Regions from separate parts of the Bradyrhizobium sp. 170 genome, predicted to be linked through region 2. Evidence: predicted binding sites of a transcription regulator. Region 2 holds the regulator's gene; the other holds the start of a gene.
What was found. Region 2 encodes PhoB, which activates phosphate uptake and scavenging genes when phosphate is short. Its sites were predicted from a motif close to TGTCATNNANCTGTCAT; they were not measured.

Region 1 (4,419 bases), 4.5 Mb from region 2:
CTGCGCGCCGCGACCGAAAATCCGACCCTGGTGCGCGCCTTCGGCATCAACGTGCCCAGGATGATCACGCTGACCTACGGGCTCGGCGTCGGTCTTGCCGCGCTGGCCGGCGTGTTGTCGGCCCCGATCAACCAGGTGCGGCCGCTGATGGGCGCCGATCTGATCATCGTCGTGTTCGCGGTGGTGGTGATCGGCGGCATGGGCTCGATCATGGGATCGATCATCACCGGCTTCGCCCTCGGCGTGATCGAGGGACTGACCAAGTATTTTTATCCCGAGGCTTCCAACACCGTGGTGTTCGTCCTGATGGTGCTGGTGTTGCTGGTGAAGCCTGCGGGACTGACCGGACGGGCTGCCTGACATGAGCGCATTGACTGACGACACACTGCCGACAAGCCCGCGGGCCATCCGCGACGAAATGATCGTGTTCGCGGCGATGGCGGTGCTGCTGGCCATGGTGCCCGCGACCGGCATCTACCCGTTCTTCGTCATGCAGGCGCTGTGCTTCGCGCTGCTCGCCTGCGCGTTCAATCTCCTGATCGGCTATGGCGGCCTGCTGTCGTTCGGCCACGCGATGTTCCTGGGCACCGCGGGTTACTGCACGGCGCATGCGCTGAAGGTTTGGGGTTTTACGCCTGAACTCGGAATTCTGGTCGGAGTCGCCGCCGCCGCGGCTCTTTCGGTCGTCACCGGCTTCATCTCGATCCGTCGGCAGGGCATCTATTTCTCGATGATCACGCTGGCGCTGTCGCAACTGCTGTATTTCATCTATCTGCAGATGCCCTTTACCCATGGCGAAGACGGCATCCAGGGCATCCCGCAAGGCTATCTGTTCGGTGTCTTCAATCTCGCTAACCCGACCGTACTTTACTACGTCGTGCTGGCCGGCTTCCTCGGCGGATTCCTGCTGATCTACCGCACCATCAACTCGCCGTTCGGCGAGGTGCTGAAGTCGATCCGCGAGAACGAGCAGCGCGCGATCTCGCTGGGCTACAAGACCGACCAGTACAAGCTGCTCGCCTTCATCCTCTCCGGGACCATCGCGGGCTTTGCCGGCTCGCTGAAGGTGTTCGTGGCGCAGAACGCCTCGCTCACCGACGTGCACTGGACGATGTCGGGCGAAATCGTGCTGATGACGCTGGTTGGCGGCCTCGGAACGGTGTTCGGCCCGGTGGTCGGCGCCTTCGTCATCATCGCCATGCAGCAATATCTGGCCGGGTTCGGCCAGTGGGTGACGGTGATCCAGGGCGTCATCTTCGTCGCCTGCGTGCTGACCTTCCGCCGCGGCGTGATCGGCGAAATCGCGCATTATTTCCGGAGATCGCTGTAAAACTGCCGGTTTTGACGCCTGTTTCGGTGCCACAAAGCGGTGGATGACCCGTTTCCCGGGGCCTGCCGTCGCGCGCTTTGTCTTCGGATGGTCTATGACAGCTTCGTGACGGGCCGCCCCGGGCGGCCGTTCCTGAACGATGGATAGTACCTATGCTGCGCTGGTTTCGTGCCTTTTTGCCCAAGGAGGAGCGGTTTTTTGACCTGTTTGACCGGCACGCCCAGACGGTGCTGCAGGGGGCGTTGGCGCTGCAGGACATGCTGCGCGGCGGCGACGAGACGCCGGTGTTCTGCCAGCGCGTCAACCAGTTCGAAAATGACGCCGACGGCATTACCCGCGAGGTGCTGACAGCGGTCCGACGCACTTTCATTACCCCGTTCGACCGCGGTGACATCAAGAACCTGATCACCGCGATGGACGATGCGATCGATCAGATGCAGCAGACTGCGAAGGCGGTGGTGCTGTTCGAGGTCCGCATCTTCGAGCCGCCGATGCGCGAGATCGGGACCCTGCTGGTCGAGTGCGCCAATCTGGTCGGTCGTGCGCTGCCGCTGATGCAGTCGATCGGAAACAACGTCGCGATGCTGACCGCCATTACCGAGGAGATCGGAAAGCTGGAGGGCCGCATCGACGATCTCCACGACATCGGATTGAAGGAACTGTTTCTCAAGCACCGAGGCGGCAACTCGATGGATTTCATCGTGGGCGCCGAAATCTACAAGCATCTTGAGAAAGTATCCGACCGCTTCGACGACGTCGCCAATGAGATCAATTCCATCGTGATCGAACAGGTATAGGGCAGGGCCAATCAAGTGGACGCCTCGCTCGGTCTTCCGATTCTGGTCTTCCTGATCGCGGTCGCGCTGCTGTTCGACTTCCTCAACGGGTTGCACGACGCCGCCAATTCGATCGCAACGATCGTGTCGACCCGCGTGTTGCGCCCGCAATATGCGGTGATCTGGGCCGCCTTTTTCAATTTCATCGCCTTCCTGGTGTTCGGGCTCCACGTCGCCAATACGATCGGCACCGGCATCATCGAACCGAGCGTTGTCGATGCCACCGTGATTTTCGCGGCACTTGTGGGCGCCATCGTCTGGAACCTGATCACGTGGGCGCTCGGGATTCCCTCGTCCAGTTCGCACGCGCTGATCGGCGGGTTGGTGGGCGCCGGCATGGCAAAGGCCGGGATTTCGGCGGCTGTCTGGACCGGCCTGTCGAAAACGCTGCTGGCGATCGTGCTGTCGCCGCTGGTCGGGTTCCTGCTGGCGCTGGTGCTGGTCGCGATCGTGTCCTGGCTCTCGGTGCGCTCGACGCCGTTTGCGGTCGACCGCGCCTTCCGCATCCTGCAATTCGTCTCGGCGTCGCTCTATTCGCTCGGCCATGGCGGCAATGACGCGCAAAAGACCATGGGCATCATCGCGGTGCTGCTCTATTCGCAGGGTCACCTCGGCGCGGACTTTAACATCCCGTTCTGGGTCGTGATTTCCTGCCAGGCGGCCATGGGCCTCGGCACCCTGATGGGAGGCTGGCGGATCGTCCGCACCATGGGGCTGCGGATTACGAAGCTGACGCCGATGCAGGGTTTTTGCGCTGAAACCGGCGGGGCGGCGACCCTGTTCATGGCGACCTTTCTCGGGGTTCCCGTATCCACGACCCACACCATTACCGGCTCGATCATCGGCGTCGGCGCGGCGCGGCGGGTTTCGGCGGTGCGCTGGAACGTGGCGAGTTCGATCGTCTATGCCTGGGTGATCACCATTCCGGCTTCCGCGATCGTGGCGGCGTTGACCTATTGGGCGGCACTGCTGTTGCGCTGATCAGGTGACAAGCTTGAGCCCGGCAATGCCGGCCACGATCAGGCCGATGCAGGCGAGGCGGGCGGCGGTAGCAGGCTCGCCGAACAGGGCGATGCCCAGGATGGCCGTTCCGACCGCGCCGATACCGGTCCACACCGCGTAGGCGGTTCCGATCGGCAGCGCTTTCAAGGCAAGGCCGAGCAGGAGGATGCTGCCCGCCATGCAGGCGAGCGTCAGGACGGATGGAACGAGGCGTGTGAAACCTTCAGTATACTTGAGGCCGATAGCCCAGCCTATTTCCATGAGGCCGGCGACGAACAATACGATCCAGGCCATCACGACCCTCCGAACCAGGCAGGGTCGTCCCCGCGGATGAGCTGTGAAATGGAAGGCCGTCCTTCCGCTGCCGATATGGGTCTGGCCAACGCCCTCCGCAACCACCAAATGAGGCTTGATTAGCCCGGTTTTCCCTGCCAAACGCTCGAGCCTCATGTCCGACATTGCCGTCACTGCCGAATCGCCGTCCCGCTCGCCGCTTGCCGATGAAGTGGCGCGGCGGCGCACGTTTGCGATCATCTCCCACCCGGACGCCGGCAAGACCACGCTGACCGAAAAACTCCTGCTGTTCGGCGGCGCCATCAATCTGGCGGGACAGGTCAAGGCCAAGGGCGAGCGGCGCAATACCCGTTCCGACTGGATGAAGATCGAGCGCGAGCGCGGCATCTCGGTCGTGACCTCGGTGATGACGTTCGAGTTCCAGGACCTCGTCTTCAACCTCTTGGATACGCCGGGCCACGAGGACTTTTCCGAAGACACCTACCGCACGCTGACCGCGGTCGATTCCGCCGTGATGGTGATCGACGCCGCCAAGGGCATCGAGGCGCGGACGCGAAAGCTGTTCGAGGTGTGCCGGCTGCGCGACATTCCGATCATCACCTTCATCAACAAGATGGATCGCGAGAGCCGCGACACGTTCGAACTCCTGGACGAGATCGAAAAGACGCTGGCGCTCGACACCACGCCGATGACCTGGCCGGTCGGCCGCGGCCGCGACTTCCTCGGCACCTACGACGTCGTCAATGGCGGTGTGCGCCTGCTCGAAGGCGGCGGCGCCAAGACCGGCGCGACCGAGCAGATCGACATCGCCGATCTCACCGGCCGCAACGCCAATCTCGACGTCGCCGAGATCAAGGATGAACTCGCGCTGGTCTCGGAAGCCTGCAAGCCGTTCGAGCTGCAGGCATTTCGCGAAGGCCATCTCACGCCGGTCTATTTCGGCAGCGCGCTGCGCAA
Region 2 (4,419 bases):
CAGAGCCGCGCGGCGAGCTTCTCGCCGTCCGGGCTCTTGAACAGGTTCGACATGTGCCACAGCTTGGTCGACTGTTCCTGCAGCGCCGCAATCAGATGCGGATGGCAGTGACCCAGCGCGTTCACCGCAACCCCCGAGGTGAAGTCGAGATAGCGATCGCCATTGGTGGCGGTCAGCCAACAGCCCTCGCCGCGCTCGAAGCCGAGATCGACCCTGGCAAAGACGGGAAGCAGATGCGACGTGGCGCTATTGGTCATGGCGATCACAAAAGGTTTGCACTGAAGGTTTGAGACCCGCTTTCAAGACCTGCCGCGGAGCACACGCGTGCATTGGCGCGAACGCGGCAACGGCCGGTCTTGCGAAAACGAAACGTGCCGCCTCTTAAGGGCGGCACGTGAGAGGTATTCTATGTGGGCGGGGGGCGCTGTCAACACGCCACGAAGCCGCCTTTCCTGCACTGCAAGATAAGAAAATCCGTAAGATTGCGGTGTGGTGGAAAACACGCAGTGCAATGCCTAGATATCGGAACATGTGGACGCGCGGGCCCGGACTCTTGCGCCCGAGTCACGCCATATTGTAGCGTTTGGGCTGTCGGGTACGACATCTCGTGCGGCAGTTCTGATCCCTAGAGTCCATTTGTGCAGGCGTAGACGTTCGGGCGCGGTTTTCGCGCCCGGCGAGGGCTAAGGGATTCTGACCGCAGGGATTTTTTGAGACGAATGACGTCGCCAGCGCTGCCCTGATTGGCCGGCGCGATGCGAAGGGAAGAATGCGATGACGGTATTGACCTGGTCCGACGATCGCGTCGAGCAGCTGAAGAAGCTCTGGGAAGCCGGATTATCGGCCAGCCAGATCGCCGCGGAACTCGGAAATGTGACGCGAAACGCCGTGATCGGCAAAGTGCACCGGCTGGGCCTGTCCGGCCGCGCCAAGAGCCCCTCCTCGGCCGCCCCGCGGCAGCGCAAGGCGCGCCCGGCCCAGCAGATGATGCGGGTGTCGCGCCCGGTCTCGCGCGGCAACACCGCGCTCGCGCACGCCTTCGAGGTCGAGATGGAGCCGGATCCGATCGCCTTCGACAACGTGGTGCCGATGAGCCAGCGGCTGTCGCTGCTCGAACTGAACGAGGCCACCTGCCACTGGCCGGTCGGCGATCCCTCGAGCCCGGAATTCTTCTTCTGCGGCGGCAAGGCGCTTTCGGGCCTGCCCTATTGCGCGCATCACTCGCGCGTGGCGTATCAACCGGCCGCCGACCGGCGGAGGCAGGCGCCGAAGCCGACGCGGTAAGGGCGATCGTAAGTTACGCGGGAAATATCCGCCGTCGTCCCTGCGAACGCAGGGACCCATAACCGCAGGCGTTCGTGGTTATGTCACGCTGGAGCACCAGCGTATTACAACAATCGAGATTTGTGGTTATGGGTCCCCGCGCCCCGTGCGCAATTGCGCACTAGGCGGGGACGACGATGGAGTATGGGTGACGCGGTGGAGCGCTACGGCTCCACCTTCGCAAACCGGTCATCCAGCGCGTATCCCGCGCCGCGCACGGTGCGGATCGGGTCCTGCTCGCGGCCGGGATTGAGCAGTTTGCGCAGGCGGCCGATATGCACGTCGACGGTGCGCTCGTCGATATAGATGTCGCGGCCCCAGACGCTGTCGAGCAATTGCTCGCGGCTGAAGACGCGGCCGGGATGCTCCAGGAAAAATTCCAGCAAGCGATACTCGGTCGGGCCAAGATCGATCTGGCGGCCCGAGCGCGCGACGCGGCGCTTCTCGCGATCGAGTTCGATGTCGCCATAGGTGAGCACGGTGGCGAGCCGCTCGGGGCTTGCGCGCCGTAACAACCCCTTCACCCGCGCCAGCAGTTCCGGCACCGAGAACGGTTTTACGATGTAATCGTCGGCGCCGGTCGCAAGGCCTCGCACCCGCTCGCTCTCCTCGCCGCGTGCGGTGAGCATGATGATCGGCAACTGCTTGGTCTCCGGCCGGGCGCGCAGGCGGCGGCAGAGCTCGATGCCGGACAGTCCCGGCAACATCCAGTCGAGCACGACGAGATCGGGCACACGCTCCTTCAGCCGCGTATCCGCATCGTCGCCGCGGGCAACGGTTTCGACGTCATAGCCTTCGGCGTCGAGGTTGTAGCGCAGCAGCGTGGTCAGCGCTTCCTCGTCCTCGACCACCATAATGCGCGCGCTCATTCTGCTTTCGCCTCTTCTGTTTGACGCGTTTTCTTCACGCGAACCGGTCTCCACTTCGCTTGAAAACGCTTTATCAAGTGTTGGGTACGGCGGTAGCAAACGTCGTCATGTCGCCTTTCGGGCGCTTGTCGAGCATCTGCTGTCCCTCGATCATGTAGAACACGGTCTCGGCGATATTGGTGGCGTGGTCGCCGATCCGCTCGATGTTCTTGGCGCAGAACATCAAATGGATGCAGAACGAGATGTTGCGCGGATCTTCCATCATGTAGGTCAGGAGCTCGCGGAACAGCGAGGTGCAGATGGCGTCGACTTCCTCGTCGCCCTTCCACACCGCCATCGCCGCCGGCAGATCGTGCGCCGCATAGGCGTCCAGCACCGACTTGACCTGCGACTGCACGAGATCGGTCATGTGTTCGAGGCCGCGCATCAGCTTCAGCGGCTGGAAATCGTTCTCCAGCGCCGCGACGCGCTTGCCCATGTTCTTGGCGAGGTCGCCGATCCGCTCCAGATCGGTAGCGACCCGCATGGCGCCGACGATCTCGCGCAGATCGATCGCCATCGGCTGGCGCCGCGCGATGGTCAGCACCGCGCGTTCCTCGATCAAATGTTGCAGGCGGTCGATTTCGACGTCTGAATCGACGACGCGCTTGCCGAGGGCGACGTCGCGGCGGACAAGCGCATCGACGGATTCGGTGATCATGCGCTCAGCCAGGCCGCCCATCTCGGCGACGAGACGGGTCAGTTCCTGGAGATCGGTGTCAAATGCCTTGGCGGTGTGTTCGGATGCCATGTTTTATCTCCTCAACCGAACCGGCCGGTGATGTAGTCCTGGGTACGTCGATCGCTCGGCGAGGTGAAAATCTTGTTGGTGTCGTCGAACTCGATCAACTCGCCGAGATACATGAAGGCGGTCTTGTCCGAAACGCGGGCCGCCTGCTGCATGTTATGGGTGACGATGGCGATGGTGTAATCTTCCGCCAGTTCCTGGATCAGTTCCTCGATCTTGGCGGTCGAGATCGGGTCAAGGGCCGAACAGGGTTCGTCGAACAGGATCACCTCGGGCCGCACCGCCACGGTGCGGGCGATGCAGAGCCGCTGCTGCTGGCCGCCGGACAGCGACAGGCCGCTTGCATTGAGCTTGTCCTTGACCTCGTTCCACAGCGCACCGCCACGCAGCGCCTTTTCGACCCGGCCGTCCATCTCCGACTTGGAGATCTTCTCATAGAGGCGGATGCCGAAGGCGATGTTTTCGTAGATCGTCATCGGGAACGGCGTCGGCTTCTGGAACACCATGCCGACGCGGGCGCGCAGCAGGTTCAGATCGAGCTTGGAATCAAGGACGTTGGTCTGGTCGAGCATCAACTGGCCGGTCGCGCGTTGGCCGGGATAGAGGTCGTACATCCGGTTGAAGATCCGCAGCAGCGTGGACTTGCCGCAGCCGGACGGGCCGATGAAGGCGGTGACGCGGTTTGTGCCGAGCGTCAGGTTGATGTTCTTCAGCGCGTGATGCTCGCCATAGTAAAAATTCAGGCCGCGCGCGGTCACCTTGGGCGCGGCCTCGGGCAGCGCCACCTGCGGAACGGGCCCGCTCGCGGTACTCACGGATACGGAGAGATCGGTCATTTGGATGTCCTCTCGGCGCCAAGAATGCGCGCGCCAATATTCAGGGCAAGTACGGTGAGCGTGATCAAGAGCGCCCCGCTCCAGGCGAGCTGCTTCCAGTAGACATAGGGGCTCTGGACGAAGTTGTTGATGGTGACCGGCAGGTTCGCCATCGTCTTGGTCATATCGAGGCTGAAGAACTGGTTCGACAGCGCGGTGAACAGCAGCGGCGCGGTCTCGCCGGCGACGCGGGCGGTCGCCAGCAGGACGCCGGTGATCAGGCCCGACCGGGCCGCGCGATAGGCGATCCGCCGGATCACCAGCGAGCGCGGCAGGCCGAGCGCGGACGCCGCCTCGCGCAGCGGATTGGGCACCAGCCCGAGCATGTCCTCGGTGGTGCGGACCACCACCGGGATCACGATCACAGCGAGAGCCAGACAGCCGGCGAAGGCCGAGAAGCCGCCCATCGGCACCACGATGGCGCCGTAGATGAACAGGCCGATAATGATCGATGGCGCGCTGAGAAGAATATCGTTGATGAAGCGGATCACCGAGGTGAGCCTGTCGTGCTTGCCGTATTCGGCGAGATATGTGCCGGCGAACAGGCCGAGCGGCGCGCCGATGC

Region 1: IVB05_RS23775 (DUF47 domain-containing protein) is a predicted target of PhoB. The motif match lies at 1,425-1,441, and genes of this name have one in related genera.

Annotation. Positions count from the first base shown of each region.
Region 1 is NZ_CP064703.1:5,079,394-5,083,812, reverse strand. Features, by position in the region: gene IVB05_RS23785 (branched-chain amino acid ABC transporter permease) at 1-360, shown strand, start outside; gene IVB05_RS23780 (branched-chain amino acid ABC transporter permease) at 362-1,330, shown strand; gene IVB05_RS23775 (DUF47 domain-containing protein) at 1,483-2,127, shown strand; gene IVB05_RS23770 (inorganic phosphate transporter) at 2,143-3,147, shown strand; gene sugE (quaternary ammonium compound efflux SMR transporter SugE) at 3,148-3,462, opposite strand; gene IVB05_RS23760 (peptide chain release factor 3) at 3,617-4,419, shown strand, end outside.
Region 2 is NZ_CP064703.1:589,751-594,169, reverse strand. Features, by position in the region: gene IVB05_RS02765 (aspartate aminotransferase family protein) at 1-257, opposite strand, end outside; gene IVB05_RS02760 (GcrA family cell cycle regulator) at 775-1,284, shown strand; gene phoB (phosphate regulon transcriptional regulator PhoB) at 1,488-2,192, opposite strand; gene phoU (phosphate signaling complex protein PhoU) at 2,266-2,982, opposite strand; gene pstB (phosphate ABC transporter ATP-binding protein PstB) at 2,994-3,815, opposite strand; gene pstA (phosphate ABC transporter permease PstA) at 3,812-4,419, opposite strand, start outside.